DNA from 4 places in the Clostridium perfringens genome. Region 3 is predicted to be linked to each of the others. Evidence: riboswitches for the same ligand, from Rfam matches in the RefSeq annotation. Region 3 holds a riboswitch; each other region holds the start of a gene.

Region 1 (3,150 bases), 290 kb from region 3:
TTCAAGGAAAAATAAGAGGAACTAAAAAGATGGTAAAGGCTATGATTGAACAATTTGATTCAATCCCTAAAAAAGAAGGAGAGCCTATTATATTAGTTGAACTTGAAAATGAGGACATTTACTTACCTATAAAGGAATATTTAGAAAATAATAATATTGAATATTTAAAACTTCCTCTAGGATGTTCAGTAGCAATTCATTCTGGTCCTAAAGTTTGTGCATTATTTTATGTAGAAGAATATTAAAAGAAACTCCTAAGGGAGTTTCTTTTTTTTACATAAATTTTCTTACTTAAAGAAATAATAATTTTGACTAAAAAAATAGGAGGACTAAAAATGAAATTAAAAAAAACGTTTAAAGTTTTGGCTTTGCTTTTAGGAGTAACTTCAATAATTGCTGGGTGTGGTGCAAACAATTCATCAGCTTTAAAAAAAGTAGATGTTATAGAAAAACAAGTTTATAATTTTGCTTTAGTAAAAGATGACTTTTCTAATGAGGAAAATTATTTTACTGACTTAGCTGTAGATGGATTAGAGAGAATAAAAAAAGAATATGGTGCTAGAATAGAAGTTTTTGATACTAATTCATCAGAGGATTATGAGAAGAGACTTAGAGAAGCAGCTCAAAATAATGACTTAACTTTTGCTTCAGCCTTTAAATTTCTAGAGAGTTTAAATAATGTGGCTAAAGATTATCCAGATAAAAACTTTGCTATAGTAGATACTGTATCAGACCTTCCAAATGTAAAATCTATAGATTTTAAGGATGAAGAAGGTGCATTTCTAATGGGAATAATAGCTGGTAATACTACTAAAACAAACAAGGTAGGTTTTATAGGTGCAATAAAGGAAGAATTAATAGAAACATTTTTATCAGGATTTATGGCTGGACTAAAGGTTTCAAATGAGGAAGCCTATAAAAATATAAGAAAAGGAAATTTAGTTCAGTACATAGGAAACTTTAATGATCAAAAGAAAGCAAATGATATAGCTAAAAAAATGTATGATGAAGGGGCAGATATAATATTTGAATCAGCAGGAGAAGCTGGAAAAGGACTTTTTAAAGCTGCTAAGGAAAAAGGAAAGTATGCTATTGGAGCTGATATTGATTGGGCAGAAAGATTTCCAGAGTATGCTGATGTTATATTATCATCAATGATAAAGAATCTAGATGATGCAGTATATACTACAGCAAAAGAAGTTATAAATAGTGATTTTAAAGCTGGCCCAAAGAATAAAATGGAAATAGGGCTTAAGGATAATGGAATTGAGATAGCTAAGACAACAAGCAATTTAGTTTCTAAAGAAGTTTTAGATAAAGTAGAACAATATAGAACTTCTATTATACAGGGAGAATTTAATGTGCCAAAGACCTTAGATGAGGTTGAAAATTTTAATATTAAGTAAAAGCAATATAAATATGAAGGTTGACAAAAGGTATATAAGTGTGTAATTATAAAGTGAAAATAAAATAAGAGCATTAGGTGCTTAGTAACTTAATAGGGAAAGTTAAAAACTGCAGCCCCCGCTACTGTTGATAAGGACGAGAACAAAAAGCCACTGTGATAAATAGTCATGGAAAGGATTGTTTTAGGATGATTTATTAGCCAGGAGACCTGCCTAGTATGCTATTCTTATTGTTTCGGAGGGAAGCATTATATAAGTTTAAAAGTATGTAAATTATTTTAACTGGTGGGGATAGTTATCCGTACCAGTTTTTTATTTTGAAAAAATATTTACAGAAAGAATGAGTATAAGCTTTTCTAAAGATTAATTAGAAATAGAGATTTCTAATTAAAAATTTTAACTCTATTTAATTAAGGATCAATTATTCTAAGGTTATACAAAGATATTATGTTTTAGTATAATTATGAAAAATTGAAATTATAATTTATGTTTTGTTGGGTATGAAATTTTATTTAATATTAAAAGTATAACTTACTAGTTAATAGATGCCTTATAATGTAGAGAGAAGGAAAATAATATTAATTAGGAGGGTAAAATAATTATGAATTTTACTAAGGAAAAAAAGAGATTAGATGTTAAGAGTTTGTGTTTTTCAGCTATACTTATAGCAATAAGTGTTATATTAGCTAACTTCCCTATATTCTCTAGTATAGCATTAGATTCAATGCCAGCTTTTGTTGGGGGAATAATAATATCACCTGTAGTTGGAGGAATAATAGGACTTTTAGCTCATTTATTTGTAGCTTTAAGAACAGGATTTCCTTTAAGTTTACCAGTACATATTTTAGTAGCATTAGAAATGTTTGTTGTTGTATACATAACATCAATAATATTTAACAGAGGAAAAGTAATTTTAGCAGGAATTGTTGGTACTCTTTTAAATGGAATAGGATTTACTTTTATAACAGGAGTATTTATGTATTTTGTTTTAGGAGGAATGAATCCTGTAGACTTTTTAAAACTTTTAGGATTACCACTTACTTTAGCAAGCTTAGTTAATATAGTTATAGCATTTATAGTAAGTAAGGGATTAAAAAATGCAAATATACAAGTTTAGAGACTTAACTGTATTAGAAAATGAAAAAAATAAACTAGTAATAGCTTGCGATAGTTGTGGTGGAATTGGTGAAAATGAAGGAGACTTTGTAAAAGCCGAAAATGAGATTGTATCATATTTCTCAGCTAGAGTATGTCTTTTTGAGCTTTTAGCTTTTAGGGCAAAACCATTAGTAATAGTTAATAACTTGGGTATGTCTATGAATAATGGAGGAGAAAAAATAATACAAGGAATCAATAGAGCCATAAAAGAGTATAATGCTGAGGACTTTTTCTATGAAAAATCCAATTTATCAGAGTGTGTAACAGGAAGCACAGAGGATAACTTTAAAACTATTCAAACCTTTTTGGGATTAACTATAATAGGAGAAAAAGAAGAAAACTTAAAGGTTAATTTTGAAAAGGGAGATTCCATTTGTTTATTAGGAATACCTAAAGTTGGACAAGAAGTTTTAGAGGATATAAATAATAATATTGGAGAAATCGTTACTTTTAAAGACTTTAAGATTTTAATGGATAATAAGGATGTTAAAGATATATTACCTATTGGATCAAAGGGGATTATTCATGAAATAAGTGAATTAGAAAAGAGTAATAAAATAAGGATAAACTTATCCTATGAAGGTGA
Region 2 (3,150 bases), 1.3 Mb from region 3:
TCTTTTTGCCTTTTAGATATCCTAATCCAAAGCCAATTACCCCTGCACCTATTGCAGCTTGAAGAGCAAATAATAAACTTTCTATTTCTCCACTAGCTGGTTCAAATAATGGTGAGAACCATGGTTCATAGTTTTCATCAATTTGTGTTATTGCTTCTTCTGCTTGATCATCAGATCCACCAAACTCTCCATTTTTAGCTACAAAGAAAGGTATTATTGTAATAAATACAACTAATAATAGTAATATCACATTAGTTAACACTCTTTTATTTTTCATTATTTTACCCCCTTTGAAAAAATGTTAAGTTCCATTAAATCTTCTTTTGCATAATTTTCTATTGTATTAAAGATTATGACTGTTAATATTCCTTCACTTATAGCTAGAGGAACTTGAGTAACAGCAAATATACCCATGAATTTCATAACTGATGCCATAACTCCTCCAACCTCTGCTGGGAAGGCTAGTCCTAATTGAACTGAAGTAACCATGTAAGTTGCTAAATCTCCAAGAGCAGATGCTAAAAATACACCTAACCATGTTGGTCCATTAAGTTTTTTTACTAATTTATAAAGTCCGTATGATACTAAAGGCCCAACTACAGCCATTGAAAAAGTATTAGCTCCAAGAGTAGTAAGACCACCATGAGCTAAAAGTAATGCTTGGAATAAAAGTACGATAAGTCCTAAAACTGATGCTGCTGTAGGTCCAAATAATATTGCCGCAAGACCAACCCCTGTAGGATGTGAGCAACTACCTGTAACTGATGGAAGCTTTAATGCTGAAAGAACAAAAGCATAAGCTCCTGCCATAGCTAACAAAATCTTTAGTCTTGGATTATTTCCAACCTTGTTTTTAATAGAGAATAATCCTAATACTATAAATGGTATAGTTATAACTCCCCATGCTATACACCATTTAGGTTGTAAAAATCCTTCCATGATATGCATAGCTGAAACACTTCTTGGTATTAATAAGAACATTAATAAAAATCCTATAAATACTTGATTCTTTTTTGACATAATAATTCTACTCCTTAAATTATATTTTTATTTTGTATTCCCATTTATCATCTTTTTATTTTAAGATAAAATTTGATTTAACTATTTCTGCATCAAATAAAACAATATGTACTAAAAATATTTCCCTTTATAACACTTAATCTAAATATGAATAACTTTAATTTCTAGTTAAATCAGAACTTTAGTCTTAGAAATAAAAAACCCCTAGACATTGCGTCTAGAGGTTATAAAAATTCTAAAAAAATATAACTTACCAAAGCACAACACCTCCTATTTCCCGTAGGATCTTGATGTTTTAAAAATAGGCAGGTCTTCTGGCTTAAGTATCATCACTTTTTGTGGCCTTCCCAAAATATTATATTCCAGTGGCTTAAAGTACAAAAAGCTCCTCTATTACAGCGGCGGGACCGCGTGGGATTTAAACCCAACTTCCCTTTTAATATATAGTTACAAATGTAACTATTTAACCTATTTCTAAATATTTAATTTTACAATACTTTAACATTATATAGCATATGCATTGCATTTACAATTAAACTCTATAGATTTCTTTAGAAAATATGCTATATATAAGGCTTTCGGTAATTTTTAAACATATAATTCCTGTTCATATATTATTATAAAATATTAATTATTAAGAAACTTATCTGTTTATCATATAAATTTAATGAACTTATCTTAAATTAATCTGACTCTAATAATATTTTAAAAAAATTTTTATTAAGTTATGTTTTAAATTAAAAGGAATCATATTAGATACAAATAATCATTTTAAAATACTACTCTTTAAAATTCTTAGTATTTTAAATTTGATTTTAAGCATCTTTATGATTCCTAAAAAATTATAAATCTAATTTATCCTTATTGAATTATCTTAATTTAGTATTCTATGATTTATAAAGCTTATCTCATATTCATCAATAGAGCCATCTTTATTTAAATCAAGAGAAGTGTTAGTAGTACTTCCAATGTTTTTAGATACCATTGCTAAGTCTCCTATATCAATCTTTCCATTGCCATTAAAGTCTCCTGTACTTTCTTCTATTAATAAAGAGTTAAATCTTGCTATTGCACCCTCTAAAGATTCCTTAGATGAATTTATTTCTTCTTCAGTAGAATCTTCCTTGTTAAATACTTCTTCAGCCTTATTAATTTCAACTGCTAATCCATCCTTAGCGCCTTTATGGTATTCACCAACATTAAATCCTTCTACAGATTCCTCTAGTAAAGATTTACCTTGATTTATTAATTCACCTAAATTTGTTTTATCAACCTCTGGTGTTTCCTTTACTAAAGCTTTTATTGAAGCATCTAAATCAATTACTATTTGATTTATTTGATCTTGAGTGTAATCAGCTTTATTTTTGTTAGCTTCATTAGCAACTTCTAACACTTCACTAAATAAAGCCCATGACTCAGCTGTATATTCTTCTTCAACTAAAGAGTTTCCTAAAGTTAAAACTTTATTGAAATCTTCAAAGTCAGTTGCCCTTAAAGCTAATCTTTCTTCTGCCTTATTTAGATTTTCTAAAGCCTTATCTATTTTCTTTTGAGATGAATTAGAATCATCTAAAATACTCTTAGCTTCATTTAATGCTTCTTTTAAAGTTTCAAAGCTACTTAAAGTGTATTCATCTCCACTTAAATTTATAAGCTCATCATATTTTGCCTTTAAAGAATCATTTACTGGGAATTCAAACTCTTGGTTTAAAGTTATTATTTCATAAATATTTGGTGCAACATCTGTCCATTCAATTTTTATCTCATATATATTATTGTAATCACGATTAATAAATTCATTTAAACTATTGCTTAATGTTCCTAATTGAACCCATTGATCAGTTACATTTTCACTGCCATCACCAACTCTAGCCATAACCTTAGCATTTGAAATTGAACTTCCACTTTGAACTATTGTAACCTTTCTAACATCTGTTTTTTCTGATAAACGATAAGTTATACTTCCTTCAGAAATCTCACCATTATTAGTATTAGGCTTATATGAAGTTGTTAAATTTCCATCTCTTAAATTACTTGGAGCAAAGCCTCTTTCCTCAATTGGATTTGAAATATAAGTTGGATCATTAACTGTAGGGATATATTCTCCATTGTTTATCATAAGTTCATTTA
Region 3 (3,150 bases):
GAATTACTATCTTATGACTAGCTCCAAATATTTTTCTAACTATATGAGGAGTAATAAGATCAATAAATCCTATAACACCACTTAAAGCTACGGCACTTCCAGTTAAAATTGCCACTGAAACAAGTAGTGTCTTTTTCACCTTTTTAGTTTCAACTCCTATTGCCTTTGCTCCATCTTCTCCAAAGCTTAAGATGTCCATTTCCCTTGTATATCTTACAGCCATAAAAATTCCAATTATTAAAAATGGAATTCCAGCCAAAACATATGACCAACTCTTCATAGCAAATGATCCCATTTGCCACATTGTAATAGCCTTTAAATCTTCACTGCATATAGATGTTACAGTTGTTAACATTGCACTAGTAAAAAGTGATAACACCATACCAGCTAATATTACTGTATTATTTGAAAGCCCTCTATCAACTTTATTAGAAAAGATAATAACAGCAAAAACAGTTAAAACTCCACATAAAAATCCTATAATAGGCATAGCTAAATTTCCTATTACAGGAATTGAAATTCCAAGAACTATGTATATTCCAACTCCTAGGGAAGCTCCTGATGAAACTCCTAGAGTATATGGTGATGCTAATGGATTCTTTAATATAGATTGAATTATGGCTCCACTAACTGCAAGAGAAGCTCCAACTCCAAAAGCTAATAATACCCTTGGTAATCTAATTACCCAAATAATTGCTACGTCCTCTGGTTTTATACCAGTTCTAAGAGGAATATTAAAAATTTTATTCCCAACTATAGAAATAGTATCCCATATATTAATATTGGAACTTCCTATGGAAGTTCCAATACAGAGTACTAATATTACTAATGGAATAGCTAGTAATATTAGTAGTTTTCTTTTTTTAGATTCCTGCATATTGTTCTGGATAAATATCCTTTGCCATTTGTTTTAATACATTTACCACGTATTGACTTCCACGTGATGATGCATTATTGTCTACTAAGAATATTTTATTATCCTTAACAGCAGTTATTGTATTCCAACCTGGACGTTTAGCAATTAAATCTGTAGCATTTTCAATATAACTTTCATTTGTTAAAATTACATCTGGGTTTGCTTTTATAACAGCTTCTTCACTTGGAGAAATCCAACCCTTTTCATTACCAAATATGTTTTCTGCTCCAATTATAGTTAATAAGTTATTTAAGAAAGTATCACTTCCAAAGCTATAAAGTTTTGAACCTGATCCAATTTCAAAGTAAACAGTTTTCTTATCTTTTATAGTTTCACCTATAGCTTTTATTTTATCTACTTCACTTTTCATTGAATCAACCATTTTCTTTCCTTCAGCTTCTGTTCCAGTTAACTTAGCTAAGAAATTGATATCTTCATATATTCCATCTATACTATCACTAGTTGGAATATAAACTACAGGTATTCCTGCATCCTTTAAAGCCTTAAATGGATCTTCTTTTCCTGTTCTATTGTGCCCTGAAGCTATTATCACATCTGGCTTAAGAGCTACTATAGTCTCTGCATCTGGATTTCTAAAGTCTATTTTAGGAATATCAGGATTTAATCCTTTTACATCTGCCGAATATTTATCAACACCAACTATTTTATCACCTAGTCCTAAACCTACTAATATCTCTGTATTAGATGGAGCTGTTGATATTATTCTTTCAATCTTTTTAGGTACTGTAAATTCAGTTCCTTCCATATCTTTCATTGTTACTGTTTTACTTCCACATCCAGTAAACATAAGTAATGCCATCATGGTTATCATTACTAAAGAAATTACTTTTTTAAAGTTTCTCATATTCTTCCTCCACTTTCACCTTTATAAATTCTTAAGTTATATGAAGGATTCCTATTTGATTTTATTTAATGATTTTAATATGTATTTTTTTAATATTGCTAAGCATCCCTTACAATCTATAAAAGCAAATCTGAACTTTCCTAAATTAAGCTTAAATCATCATAAATCAAATTTCTCTTTCATAAAACTTAACAATTAAAATATTTGAGGCTTAAATTAATACGTATAAAATAAAAAAACATACCATTTTAAGAAGGTATGTTAAGCATATTTAAATCATACGCACCCTATTATCCTACCCTCAGAAGATAATAGTACTTAAATAAAAGGCAGGTATCCCGACTTTGCTTCTTCCTCCATCTCGTCTTCCCACACAAAAAATGCAGTGACATATTGAGATTTTGTCTGCTTCACGGTTACTGAGGTAGTTGAAGACTTTAACTTCATTCCCTATTAAGCGAAAATCACACCAATTATTAGTTAATCAACTTGATTATATTATTATATTTTATCATTGTCAAACTTCTTAATTTAATATAAAACCTATTAATAATAAAAGTAATAGTATAAGGCTTATTTTAAAACCTTTGAAAGTTCTTCTAAAAGCTTTTTGTTTTCTTCCCTTGTTCTAACTGCCACCCTATAGAAGCTATGGTCTAAGCCAATATAATTACTACAACTTCTTATTATAATACCTCTTCTAATTAATTCTTCTCTTAAATTTATATTTTTATTCAATTTAAAAAATATAAAATTTACTGCACCTTTAAAAGTAGTAATATCTTTAAAATTTTCTAGGCCATTATATAAAAATTCATTTTCTTTTTTTATGTAAGCTACGCTGTTTTTAATATACTTAACATCTTTTAATGCTTCTCTTCCTGCATAGTCTGCTACGGTATTTACACTCCAAGGAGTTCCTACTGAATTTATTTTTTCTATAAAATTATTATTAGAACTTAATCCATAACCTAATCTTATTCCAGGAAAGGCAAATAATTTAGTTAAAGATTTTACTATAATTAAATTTTGGAAATTATCAAGTTCTTTAATAAGAGAGTATCTATAATTATCTTCAACAAAGTCTAAGAAAGATTCATCAAAAACAACTGTAATATTCATTTTTTTTGCTTTTTCCAATACTTTTAATGAAAAATCTTTTTCTATTAAAGCACCTGTAGGATTATTGGGATTGCATAAAAATATAATATCTAATTCTTCCTTGATTTCTTCTAAAAATCCATTATCTACTGAATAATTATCTTTTAATATATAATGGTTAACTTCACACTCAACAGAATTTAAAGCATCCTCATACTCTGAAAAGGTTGGTGCTACTATAAGGGCCTTTTTAGGTTTTATTCCTCTT
Region 4 (3,150 bases), 150 kb from region 3:
TTTCTAAATTAAGTTTTATATTTTTAGGAGTATCTATTTCTATAACACTTATGTCTTTTTTATTAAAAAGCATATAAGTGGCGGCTTTAGCAGCAGCTGCTGCACAAGACCCTGTAGTGTATCCACATCTAAGTTTCTTTCCACCGCTTTCTATATACATATCAAACATTTAGATTACCTTCTTTATTACATATCTCTTTTATAATTCATATAAAGTAATGCATTTATTATAGCTGCTGCTACTGTACTTCCACCTTTTCTTCCCTTAACTCTTATATAAGGAATTCCAAGTTCATCTAAATCTTCTTTACTCTCACTAGCCCCTACAAAACCAACTGGAACTGCTACTATAAGCTTTGGATTAGCTTTTCCTTCCTTAATAAGTTCTCTAAGTTTAAATAAGGCAGTTGGAGCGTTTCCAAAAACAAATATATCTACATTTTCCTTTGCTGCAAGTTCAACTCCTGCCATTGATCTAGTTATTTCTTTTTCTTTAGCTAATTTAAATACCTCTTCTAATCCAACATAGCATTCAACTGATGCATTTAATTCTTTTAATGCTCTTTTGTTCATTCCTGATAAAGCCATTGTTGTATCAGTATATATTTTAGCTCCATTCTTTAATGCAGAAACTCCTGCCTCTATAGCACCTTCACTTATTTCTATTAAATCTTGATATTCAAAATCCGCAGTAGTATGTATAACTCTTTTTACTATTTGTAATTCCTCTTCTGAAAAATTATGTTCATGCATTTCAGAACCTATAATTTCAAAACTTCTTTTTTCAATTCCCATAGGGCTTTTCATGTAATCCATTATTTCATTTCCCTTCTATGTTTCTTCTTTTTAGTTTCTCCAAGTCCTTTATATGTACCATTAATAACATCATTAATTCTATCTATGTATAAATTTCCAAACTCTTCGTATTCTCCTAAGCCTTTTAAAATAACATTAGCCTTTATTCCTTCACTTTCAAATCTGCTCTTCCATGAATCTTCTTCATCTGAAGCCATATCATTTTTAGCATGATCTCCAGCTACAACCATTAAAGGAATTATTGTTATTTCTTTTATATCTTTCTTCTTAGCTTTCTTTAAGACATTTGAAAAATTAGGATACCCTTCTACAGTTCCTACAAAAACATCTTCATAGTCCTTATCTATTAAAACAGATTGTAAACATCCATAAACAGCATTTGATGGATGAGCACTACCATGTCCAACAAATACACATGGAGAATTCTTTTCTATTAAATCTTTCATTGTATCTACGAAATATGAATAATCATCTGGACCTGATTCAAAACCTTCATAATGGAATATTGGTCTTCCTATTTCTATCTTTTTAAAGCATGGTTCATATTCCTTTACCATATGCTTTATATAATCAAACTCTTCTCCTGGAATAATATGAAGTGGTTGAACTATAACTTCCTCATATCCTTCCTCTCCTAATTTCTTTAAAGCATCCTCTGGAAATAATACTTCCATGTTATGTTTTTCTTTAAGTTTTCTTACTATCATATGTGATGTAAAACTTCTAAAAACATCATATTCTTTAAAGTTTTCCTGTATTGAATCTTCTATTTTCTTTATAGAATTATTTAATGCGTCTAAATGACTTGTTCCAAAACTTACTACTAATATAGCTTTTTTCATATTTCACCTCTAAAATTTAAAAATAAAAAGCATCTGTGCTACAAAGAACAGATGCTTACAAATCAAAGTAATTATTCCTCAAAATTATGAACAAATAAGTACTAATCTCTTCCCTCCGAAGCTTAGTTCATGATCTTTAGGCAGGTATCCTGACTTAAGGCTTATCCTCATTTCTCCCTTCCCAATTTATATAATCAGTGGTCAAATAGAAACTTGTATCCTATCACAGTAGCGGGGGCTGTAGTGGACTTTAACCACTTTCCCTTTTAATTAAAATCAAACCTAAAAATATAAAATATTATTTTTTTTAATTATAATATATAATCTTAATTATTTCAATATAGGGTAAATTTCTTATTTTTTATATTTGTAGTATAATTAAGTTGTTAATTTTTTCTTACCATATTTTAAATCTTTAAAGGTTAAATTTGTGTTACATTTGACTTTTATGTTATAATTCAGTAATATATGATGAAATACACTTAAGTTGTGGACAGTTTAACTAAAGGAGTGTAGTTTATGCAAAAAAGAATTTTGTCAGCATTAATTGCTATGGCAATTAGTATTTCAGCTACTCATGTAGTTTTTGCTGATACAGTAAATGATAAGAAATCTACTATACAGGAGAATAAAGTAAAATATTCACAATTAGATAATGAAGTTATTTCACTTAACTCTCAAGTGTCAAAACTTAATAATGAAATTGAAGATTTAAATGCTAAGTTAGAAGATAATAAGGCTAAAATGAAAGATACAGAAGAGAATTTAAAAGAGACAGAAAGCAAAGTAAGCACTTTAAAAACTGAAATAGATGAAAAACAATCTGTTTTAGGAAAAAGAATGCGTGCTATGTATAAAAGTAAGGATTCTATGAATCCCGTAGTTTTCTTGCTTAAGTCTGAAGACTTATCAGATTTAATAACAAGAATAGACGCTTTAGCAAGGGTTACAGCTTTAGATAAAAATCTTATACAAAGTTTAGATGAGCAAAAAGATTCTCTTAATAGTGATATTAAAAAGTTAGAGAGAGATAAAGCTGAACTTAAAGAATTGAAAGCTTCAACTGAGGAATCTCTTAAAACCTTAGATAGTAAAAAAATTGAAGAACAAAAGAAAATTGATGAATTAAATAAACAAAAAGAGGCTGTTTTAGAAGTAATTAAAGAAAATGAAATGTCTTTAATATCTCATTCAGTTTCAGTTATAAATTCAAGTTCATCAATTAATGAACTTGAAAGTGCAGTAAGCACATTGAATCAATTAATACCACAACTTAACATTGATTCTGTAAAAGAGGCAGCTAACAATTCTGTACAAGCTGCTAAAAATAAAATTGAATCATTAAAAGCTGAAGAAGCTAAAAAAGCAGAGGAAGCTGCTAAAAATAATGCTGCAAACTCTTCAAATACTACTAGCAGTAATAATAGTTCTAGCCAACCTAGTAGCGATGGCAAGTATAAGAAAACACTTTCTATGGAAGCCACTGCATATA

The links. Region 3 has a riboswitch for cobalamin ahead of I6G60_RS10005 (ABC transporter substrate-binding protein). Riboswitches for the same ligand answer to the same signal wherever they lie in the genome.
Region 1: another riboswitch for cobalamin. It lies ahead of I6G60_RS08835 (ECF transporter S component); the one in region 3 lies ahead of I6G60_RS10005 (ABC transporter substrate-binding protein).
Region 2: another riboswitch for cobalamin. It lies ahead of I6G60_RS00595 (energy-coupling factor ABC transporter permease); the one in region 3 lies ahead of I6G60_RS10005 (ABC transporter substrate-binding protein).
Region 4: another riboswitch for cobalamin. It lies ahead of I6G60_RS09290 (sirohydrochlorin cobaltochelatase); the one in region 3 lies ahead of I6G60_RS10005 (ABC transporter substrate-binding protein).

What each region holds. Positions count from the first base shown of each region.
Region 1 is NZ_CP065681.1:1,820,011-1,823,160, forward strand. It holds gene I6G60_RS08825 (DegV family protein) at 1-245, shown strand, start outside; gene I6G60_RS08830 (BMP family lipoprotein) at 336-1,406, shown strand; cobalamin riboswitch at 1,465-1,637, shown strand; gene I6G60_RS08835 (ECF transporter S component) at 2,008-2,523, shown strand; gene I6G60_RS08840 (hypothetical protein) at 2,504-3,150, shown strand, end outside.
Region 2 is NZ_CP065681.1:70,090-73,239, forward strand. It holds gene I6G60_RS00590 (energy-coupling factor ABC transporter substrate-binding protein) at 1-277, opposite strand, end outside; gene I6G60_RS00595 (energy-coupling factor ABC transporter permease) at 277-1,020, opposite strand; cobalamin riboswitch at 1,308-1,507, opposite strand; gene nagH (hyaluronoglucosaminidase) at 1,895-3,150, opposite strand, start outside.
Region 3 is NZ_CP065681.1:2,107,604-2,110,753, forward strand. It holds gene I6G60_RS10000 (FecCD family ABC transporter permease) at 1-877, opposite strand, end outside; gene I6G60_RS10005 (ABC transporter substrate-binding protein) at 864-1,781, opposite strand; cobalamin riboswitch at 2,093-2,270, opposite strand; gene cobD (threonine-phosphate decarboxylase CobD) at 2,355-3,150, opposite strand, start outside.
Region 4 is NZ_CP065681.1:1,955,500-1,958,649, reverse strand. It holds gene cbiD (cobalt-precorrin-5B (C(1))-methyltransferase CbiD) at 1-169, opposite strand, end outside; gene I6G60_RS09295 (precorrin-8X methylmutase) at 187-816, opposite strand; gene I6G60_RS09290 (sirohydrochlorin cobaltochelatase) at 816-1,658, opposite strand; cobalamin riboswitch at 1,781-1,959, opposite strand; gene I6G60_RS09285 (3D domain-containing protein) at 2,178-3,150, shown strand, end outside.